DNA from 4 places in the Pseudoalteromonas sp. A22 genome. Region 1 is predicted to be linked to each of the others. Evidence: predicted binding sites of a transcription regulator. Region 1 holds the regulator's gene; each other region holds the start of a gene.
The links. Region 1 encodes sigma-54, which starts transcription at its own class of promoters, with help from an activator protein. Its sites were predicted from a motif close to GTTGGCACGNNNNTNGNNT; they were not measured.
Positions count from the first base shown of each region.

Region 2: the regulator sigma-54 is predicted to act here: its motif matches at 913-931, upstream of glnA (glutamate--ammonia ligase).
Region 3: the regulator sigma-54 is predicted to act here: its motif matches at 1,277-1,295, upstream of GSF04_RS08860 (DUF2726 domain-containing protein).
Region 4: the regulator sigma-54 is predicted to act here: its motif matches at 956-974, upstream of GSF04_RS05345 (YggN family protein).

Region 1 covers NZ_CP047238.1:3,664,295-3,666,503, reverse strand. The annotation lists gene ptsN (PTS IIA-like nitrogen regulatory protein PtsN) at 1-172, opposite strand, end outside; gene hpf (ribosome hibernation promoting factor) at 174-461, opposite strand; gene GSF04_RS21440 (RNA polymerase factor sigma-54) at 491-1,990, opposite strand; gene lptB (LPS export ABC transporter ATP-binding protein) at 2,037-2,209, opposite strand, start outside.
Region 2 covers NZ_CP047238.1:245,702-247,910, reverse strand. The annotation lists gene typA (translational GTPase TypA) at 1-397, opposite strand, end outside; gene glnA (glutamate--ammonia ligase) at 990-2,209, shown strand, end outside.
Region 3 covers NZ_CP047238.1:893,989-896,197, forward strand. The annotation lists gene mtnN (5'-methylthioadenosine/S-adenosylhomocysteine nucleosidase) at 1-537, opposite strand, end outside; gene GSF04_RS08860 (DUF2726 domain-containing protein) at 646-1,236, opposite strand; gene GSF04_RS08865 (helix-turn-helix transcriptional regulator) at 1,467-2,209, shown strand, end outside.
Region 4 covers NZ_CP047238.1:53,970-56,178, reverse strand. The annotation lists gene GSF04_RS05355 (cytochrome c) at 1-346, shown strand, start outside; gene GSF04_RS05350 (hypothetical protein) at 536-721, opposite strand; gene GSF04_RS05345 (YggN family protein) at 1,010-1,795, shown strand; gene GSF04_RS05340 (PLP-dependent aminotransferase family protein) at 1,834-2,209, opposite strand, start outside.

The DNA of each region.
Region 1 (2,209 bases):
CTGTGCTGCCTAATTTCTCTCGCGCCATTAAAGCGTCCAAGATAGCATGCTGACTGGTATTTGGAATTTGGCTATGAGCCAGTTCGCTGATGTATTCTAAAATACGTTTTTTGCTATTAAAAAGGACCGCAGCTTTACTGCAGTCCTTGTTCACTAATTCACTTAATTTCATCTTAGTGTCGAGTGAGCTTCTCTTTGTGTTTAATAACTTGACGATCTAGCTTGTCGATAAGGCCATCAATTGCGGCATACATATCTTGATGCTCTGTTGATGCAAATAGCTCGCCGCCGTTTACGTGTAATGTTGCTTCTGCTTTTTGTACTAGTTTCTCGACATCAAGGATCACATGCACGTTATTGATATGATCAAAGTGCCTTTCTAGCTTCGCAAACTTGTTGGTGACATAGTCTCTTAATGAGTCAGTAATTTCTACATGGCGACCAGTTAGATTTAGTTGCATAAGCATTTTTCCTTCTTGGGTTTTACGTCTTATATCAAGCTTTTACGCTGATTTGACGGTGGAATGGCTAGGGATTCACGATATTTTGCAATCGTGCGTCTCGCTACCTTAATTCCTTGCTCAGCTAAAATATCTGCAATTTTGCTGTCACTCAATGGCTTAGCGGTATTTTCTGCAGCTATCAGCTTTTTGATAAGTGCTCTAATTGCTGTAGAGGAGCACTCACCTCCATTTTCTGTACTTACATGGCTAGAGAAGAAATACTTCAGCTCAAATATTCCCCGAGGTGTATGCATGTATTTTTGTGTTGTCACACGGGAAATTGTGGACTCATGCATCTCAACCATTTCAGCAACATCATTTAGCACCATAGGGCGCATTGCTTCGGGGCCATGTTCAAAGAATGCCTGTTGTTGTTGCACAATGCAATTGGTAACTTTTAATAATGTATCATTTCGGCTTTCTAAGCTTTTAATAAACCACTTTGCTTCTTGTAAATGTGAGCGAATAAACTGACTATCCGTACTGGATTTCGCTGTTCTAGACATCGCAGCGTAATGGTCGTTTACTCTTATTTTAGGCATAGCATCAGGATTTAGCTCTACGACCCAACGACCTTTTACTTTTTTCACCGATACGTCAGGGATCACATATTCAGGCTCTTCATGAATAATGCTTGCCGCTGGTTTTGGGTTAAGGCTATGAATTAACGTCATGACCTCTTTGAGATCGGCTTCTTTAAGGCGCGTTTTCTTTGCCAAAGTTCGATAGTCACGGCTGGCAAGCAAGTCGATATGCTCTGTCAGAATCATTTTTGTTTCGGCAATCCATGGCGTATCCGGAGCGAACTGATTTAGCTGAATACACAAGCATTCTTGTAAACTACGCGCTGCGATACCGACAGGATCGAAAAGTTGAATACGTTTGAGCACGGCTTCGACTTCATCCAGCTCAATAGGCTCTTCGCTACTCTCGTCATTAATGCTTTCTAAAATGTCTTCGCAAGACAGTGTTAAAATGCCTGACAGGTCGACCGCTTCAATAATCGCAATCGCAATCGCTCTATCTGTTGGACTAAATGGTGTCAGCTCAAGTTGCCACATGAGATAGTCGTGGAGAGATTCAGAGGTTTCCCCTTGATAAACATTATCGTCATCAGGAAGTGGGCCTGAACTTGCAGCGGGTGCTGCGCTCATATATTCATCCCAAGTGACATCCATGGCAAGGTCATCACTGACAGTGTCTTTGCTCATGGCGGTATCTGAGTCTATTTCATAGTCACTAACCTGCGCTTCATCGCTTGAATCTTGATTGTCGTCAGCACTACTTTTTTCTTGGCTGTGTTGGTCAGCGTTTTCGCCGTCAGTATTATCACCTTCTTCCACTTCCAACAATGGATTGCTGTCTAATGCTTCTTGTATTTCTTGTTGCAGATCCAATGTACTAAGCTGCAGCAAGCGAATGGCTTGTTGCAGTTGTGGAGTCATTGTAAGTTGCTGCCCCATGCGCAGCTGTAATGATTGCCTCATGTATCTCTAACAATCCTTTTTAACAGTTATTAATACTACGTCTTAACTATAGCTTGAATTGTTCGCCTAGGTAGACATCTCTTACGGTTTGATCTGCCAAAACATGTTCTGGCGTGCCTGCAGCGATTAACTCACCATGTGAAACGATGTAGGCTTTTTCACATACGTCCAGTGTTTCTCTAACGTTATGATCGGTGATTAGCACACCGATACCGCGGT
Region 2 (2,209 bases), 680 kb from region 1:
TGTCGATTTTGTTGATTACAACAATTGGCTTAAGACCCTGAGCAAACGCCTTTTGCGTTACGAAACGCGTTTGTGGCATCGGACCTTCTTGTGCATCAACTAGTAGTAATACTGAGTCAGCCATCGAAAGAACACGTTCTACTTCACCACCGAAGTCGGCGTGTCCCGGAGTATCTACGATATTGATACGGTAGTCGTTCCACTTGATTGCGGTATTTTTTGCAAGGATGGTGATACCACGCTCTCTTTCAAGATCGCTTGAGTCCATCACTCGCTCTTCATTACCACCGCGCTGCTGTAGTGTACCTGATTGCTCAAGTAGCTTGTCTACAAGCGTTGTTTTACCGTGGTCTACGTGCGCGATAATCGCGATATTTCTTAACTTTTCGATGCTCATATTATTACTCAGTGAAGTTGGCCCTCAGTGATCCTAGTCGATCTACGCAAAAATGCGCGTTGAGATTGCCCGATTGAGAATTAAAGGTCGCGTATTATCTACTATTAATGTGACAGATGAAAGTTTATCCAACATTTTTTTCAATAATCCTTATTGGTGCGCGCATAAATCAACAACCTAGTGTGGCTTTAGCACTACTTTTTAAGCTTTTGCAGAGGGTTTGTTATTCCCGCCATATATGTAAGAGTTTCAACGCCAAAAGAGGATTTTCATCTGTCGACAAATTTGATCCCTGTAACTTTGGGCTTTTTACTTCACAGATCCAAAAGTTGTTTTTGCTTTATCTGTACTCTTAAACTATACCAATGCTCATTAAGCGAAAACGGCTATCACAGGGAATCGCTTGCACCAACATTGCGCACCATAATGAAACATTTACGCACCAAATTAGTGCACCAAGCTAACTCCTAAATTTCCAGAAAGTTAAAAGTCACTATTTATCAAAAACTTAAAAACATGGCACAGATCAAGCTTATCTGTGTGCAATTGCAGTACATTGCAGCAAAAAATAACCCAACGAGTCGGAGGACACATGTCACAATCGGTTTTAGATTTTATTAAAGAGCACGACGTAAAATTTGTTGATTTACGTTTCACAGATACAAAAGGTAAAGAACAACACGTATCGATCCCACATCATCAAGCCGATGAAGACTTCTTTGAAGACGGCAAAATGTTTGACGGCTCATCTATCGCTGGTTGGAAAGGCATCAACGAATCTGACATGGTACTTATGCCTGACGCAGAAAGCGCTAAGCTAGACCCATTTGCAGAAGAAACAACGCTTATCGTTCGTTGTGACGTGGTTGAGCCAAACACACATCAAGGTTATGAGCGTGACCCACGTTCAGTAGCTAAGCGCGCTGAAGAGTTCATGCGTTCAACGGGTATAGCAGACACCGTATTATTCGGTCCAGAGCCAGAGTTTTTCTTGTTTGACGATGTTAAATTTAAAACTGATATGTCTGGCTCAATGTACAAAATCGATGCAGAAGAAGCAGCTTGGAACTCAGATAAAGACTACGAAGGCGGCAACACAGGCCACCGTCCTGGCGTAAAAGGTGGTTACTTCCCAGTAGCACCGGTAGATTCGTCTAATGATTGGCGTGCAGCTACTTGTTTAGTACTTGAAGAAATGGGCCACGTTGTTGAAGCGCACCACCACGAAGTAGCAACTGCTGGTCAAAATGAGATTGCGACTCGCTTTAATACTATGGTGACTAAAGCAGACGAAATCCAAGAGATGAAGTACGTTATCCACAACATGGCTCACCTATACGGTAAGACGGCAACCTTTATGCCTAAGCCAATTGTTGGTGATAACGGTTCAGGCATGCACTGCCACCAATCACTTGCTAAAGACGGCAAGAACATCTTCGCAGGCGACAAGTACGGCGGCCTATCTGAAGAAGCGCTTTACTACATTGGTGGTATCATTAAGCATGCTAAAGCAATCAATGCATTCACTAACCCAGCAACAAACTCTTATAAGCGTCTAGTACCAGGGTTTGAAGCGCCAGTTATGCTTGCATACTCAGCACGTAACCGCTCAGCATCAATCCGTATCCCTGTGATCCCATCAGAGAAAGGTCGTCGTATCGAAGTACGCTTCCCAGATCCTGCGGCGAACCCATACCTAGCTTTCGCAGCTCAGTTGATGGCTGGTCTTGACGGTATCCGCAACAAGATCCACCCTGGTGATGCAATGGATAAAGATTTATACGACCTACCTGCGGAAGAAGCAGCAGAAAT
Region 3 (2,209 bases), 1.3 Mb from region 1:
AATTGCCGCACCTTCCATTTCTACTGCTAACATCGTAGGGAAGTCTGCACGCGCCTTGTCGATGCGTACTGGGTCGCACATAAATGAGTCACCCGTACAGATCAAACCAACCATAGTTTGAATGCCTTCAAGCTCATGTACGCTTTGCTCTGCTGCTTCAACTAATTTTGTGTGCGAAGTAAACGCAGCAGGCATTTGCGGAACTTGACCAATTTCATAGCCAAATGCAGTAACATCTACGTCATGATGACGTACTTCATTTGAAATCACCACATCGCCGACGTTTAGTGATGGTTCAAAACCACCAGCAGAACCCGTGTTGATCACGCAATCTGGCGCAAAGTTGTCGATAAGCAAAGTTGTCGCAACCGTCGCTGCCACTTTACCAATGCCAGACTGTACAAGCGTTACGTCAAGACCAGCCAGTTTGCCGGTATAAAAAGTAAAGCCACCTTTGGTCAATGTTTGCGGGTTTTCCATGGTGTTACGCAAAATGGTAACTTCTTGCTCCATTGCGCCGATAATGCCTACTTTCATCAAAAGATTCCTAATTTGTGGTGGGGAAAGCCCCAGTGTCAAAATTGCTTTTATTATACGAAAGGGGTTTTGATAGGTAAAACAAAAAACGGGCTGACGCCCGTTTTGCTAGATTTCTGCCAACTGAGTTGACTGTGCTTTTGCCTGTGAAGGGGACAGTACCGCAGGTTTGTAGGTGCGGTTTCTGGTTTTCTTTGGCATCTCCACTTTTTGGCCAAGCTTGAATAAGATTGCCGCACGAACCTCCGCGCTTTGGTAGCCACTTTTGATTTTCATGCGAATGTGTGGAATACCCGCAGATTCCAGAGCGCCACTGACAAACCAATCTTTTTGTGCTTTGTGGCCGTTTTTATTGGCGTTATTGACCAAATCAACAGCGGCAACAATTTTCAGTGTCTCTTTGTCTACCAAAACATAATCCAACTGCTTATTCTTAGCTTTGGTTACTGCGGCACGACGCGCTTTTGGAGAGATCCCCGGCTTGCACTCAATCACATCAATGAGCTTAATACGGCTAACGATTTTATATCTATCGCCAACGGCACGTTCTAATAAGTGTAGAAATGATGCTTCAACGGTGGTAAAAACAGATTCTTTACGATTAAACGGATAAGGATTGCCACCCACATCGGTGTACTTAGAAGCGACAATGGAAGCAACGACCACTAGAGCCAAAATAGCAAGTAACGCAAATTCCATACAAAACTCCAAATCAAAAAAATGACATCTGTGGTTTTATAAGCAATAGGTGTGCCAGAAAGCATAGTGGTTTCTTTACGACGAAATCGTTCAATCAGCGACGATAATGCAGCTTTGATAAGTAATAGATGTTTACAAAAACATGGCTGCAAATTCTTATTGCAGGTTTATCTGAACATATGCTGGTGATATTCTCTCACTCATAATTGTAAACGCATAATAACAATAATATGTCGGTTAACTTGATCCCCACGGTACTATACTCGGCTATGGTGGGCGTGGTTTTGTCTGCGCTGCTCCGTATCTTCACCATAACTAAGCCTAAACAGACCATGTATTTATCTGGATTGTTGGTATTATTGTTCATTCATATTATGGGTGAGCTCTATATTTTTACTGGTGTATTTCAATATGCTCCCGCTATTGCTGGGTTTCAATTACCTGTCAGAATGTTGATGGGACCTGCGCTTTATTTTTATGCGTATAAGGCGATGTTTCCCAATAGCAAAATTTCTTTAAAGGCACACTTGCTCGCTTTATTTGGGCCTGCAGTAGTGTTTTTGTCTATGATCCCTTTTATTTTTAGCATCACCCCAGAGCAGAAACTTGCCTTAGCTAATCCGAGCACTCGTGATCCTGCCCTTTGGAAAATAGCCATCTTTGTCTGCTTGTTTACCGCAGTAACTTTTATTGTGGTTACTTTTGCCTATTTAATCGCGGCATTAAGGCTTCATTCTCAACATCGTAAGCAGCTTATGGATAAATACTCGGCGATTGAGCAGCGTGCAATGGACTGGCTGAAAATCATCTTGCTCCTATGGGGACTAGTATGGCTTTTTTACGCAGCAAATTACGCGGCCTCATTTTTTGGGTTTAATTGGTTTGCGATGCGGTCATTGTTACCCGTATTTGAGTTCACGGTATTAGTTTCATTTCTTAACTTAGCCCTCAAGCAACTCGAATTGAGCGAACC
Region 4 (2,209 bases), 490 kb from region 1:
AGCGTCTTTCCAATTGATCCGTTTCCAGATTGGCAATATGGGCGATATGCTAAAAGGCAAAGTACCATTTGATGCTGAAGTATTTAAGCAACGTGCTCACAATGCTGCGCAATTATCGCAAATGCCTTGGGAAGCATTTATCGACGGTTCTGACAAAGGCAATACTGATGCCCTACCAGCCGTTTGGTCAAACAGAGCTGAGTTCGATGGTAAAGCCAAGCAATTTGCCGAGTATGCTCAAGCACTGGCTGTTGCAGCTGACTCTGGCGACAAAAAGCTGATTGCTTCTGCATTTAAAGATTGGGCAAAAGGCTGTAAAGACTGCCATAAATCTTTTAAAGATTAATACCAATCGTATAAAAACAAAACAGCCGCATATTTGCGGCTGCTTACTATCTGAATAGTTCGTCACTCGCTTGGTTATCACCAACGACACAGTGACTCAGACATCGCACTGAGTAACCCACAGCCCTGCTTAATCACACAGCCAAATTGAATTACTGTCAGTGCTAGACTCGTAGATGACGTCTAGTGATCAATCATCAATATAGTCGAAATCATCATCGCCTAGATTTCTACGTAGGCGTTTTTGCTCTAAGTAGTCGTCTAGCTTTCTTTTGACTTTACGCTTTTGCTTGTCATGTTGGTTACGACCCAACTTTTCAAATTCATCGTCTGCAAAATCATCATCAAGCGCATCGTAAGAGAATGTCTTACCCACAACTAACTCCAAAATAAAATAGTCATTAATAAAATGAGAGCCGTCTCTCAAGATCACTATTTAGCGCTAAATTGTCATTCTGAAAAGTGAGAGTTTCTTATCCTTACAATAAAAATTTTTTATTGCCTAATTCATTTTGACAAAAACAACTATATTTTAGTCAATTTCATCACTTTTAGAGCACATTAACTTTCAACAATAAAATACAATATATTGATTTTATTTGAGTTTATATTTGGCATTGTTCTTGTAACAATAATCATGCAACTGAGCCAATAAGGATCGACCATGAATAAAATTTTACTACTAACAGCAGCAACAATGATGACAACCACTGTCGCTGCACACGAAAAAAATAACATCACGTTTAGCGGTGACAATTGTGAAGTAGAATTTCAGAATGACGTTAGGATCACGCCTGATAACTTGGTGATCACAACGGCCAAAAACAAAACAGCTGAGATCAACAACCTTGGCGAACTGACACTCAATGGCGAGCGCATCACACTTAATACACAGCAAAAAACGATGCTCACGCAATACGGTGATGAACTAAGAGGCCGCCTACCACAAGTGGCTGATATTGCTTTTGAAGGCATAAAGCTAGCGGGCGTTGCCCTTAATGAAGTGGCGCAAACCTTTAATTTAACCAGTTTAGATAGCATCCATGCCGTGATCGATGACCTCGAAACAGAAGTGCAAAATACGTTTTATCAGCAAGGTGCGTTTGTGATGGGCAAGCAAACCTTTGATGAGTTTGGCCAAAATTTCGATAATCAGTTTGAAGAAAAAATCGAGACTGCAGTACAAGGTGCCATGATGCAATCGATAGGTAGCTTACTGGTTGCGATTGGCAACGAAATGTCAGATGCAAACGGTGATATGAGCAGCTTTGAACAGCGTATGGAAAACTTCGCAACACAAATCGAAACCAAAGTTGAACAACAGGCTGAATCTATTGAGAAAAAAGCAGACGCACTGTGTGGCGACTTTGAACAAATAGCGAAAAACGAAGCCATTGTCGCAAAGTCTATTCCCGCAATGTCAGAGTACCAACTGTTTAAATTTAAATAATCTGACGTTGGCATAACTTACTTTTAATTCAGGATACGTTATGCCAACCCTTTCCTTTGTGCATCAGCCAACTCCCCCAGCGTTTTAATCGCTTGCTCTACCGACGCATCCCACGGCAAACCATAACTGATACGTATACAATTTTGATACTTTTTGCTGGCACTAAATAGCGTACCGGGCGTAATACTGATCCCGCGCTCTAAGGCTTTTTGGAACAACAAGGCACCATCAACGTGCTTACCTAAGTCTAGCCACAGCACACAACCACCTTGCGGGCGACTGACTCTTACCTCACTACCAAACGCAACATTCACCGCTTGGATCATACGATCTCGATTCTCAATTAACCGTTTACGGACCAACTTTAAATGGCGCTCGTAGCCTCCGGAGCTGAGAAAATCCGCCAGTGCCCAT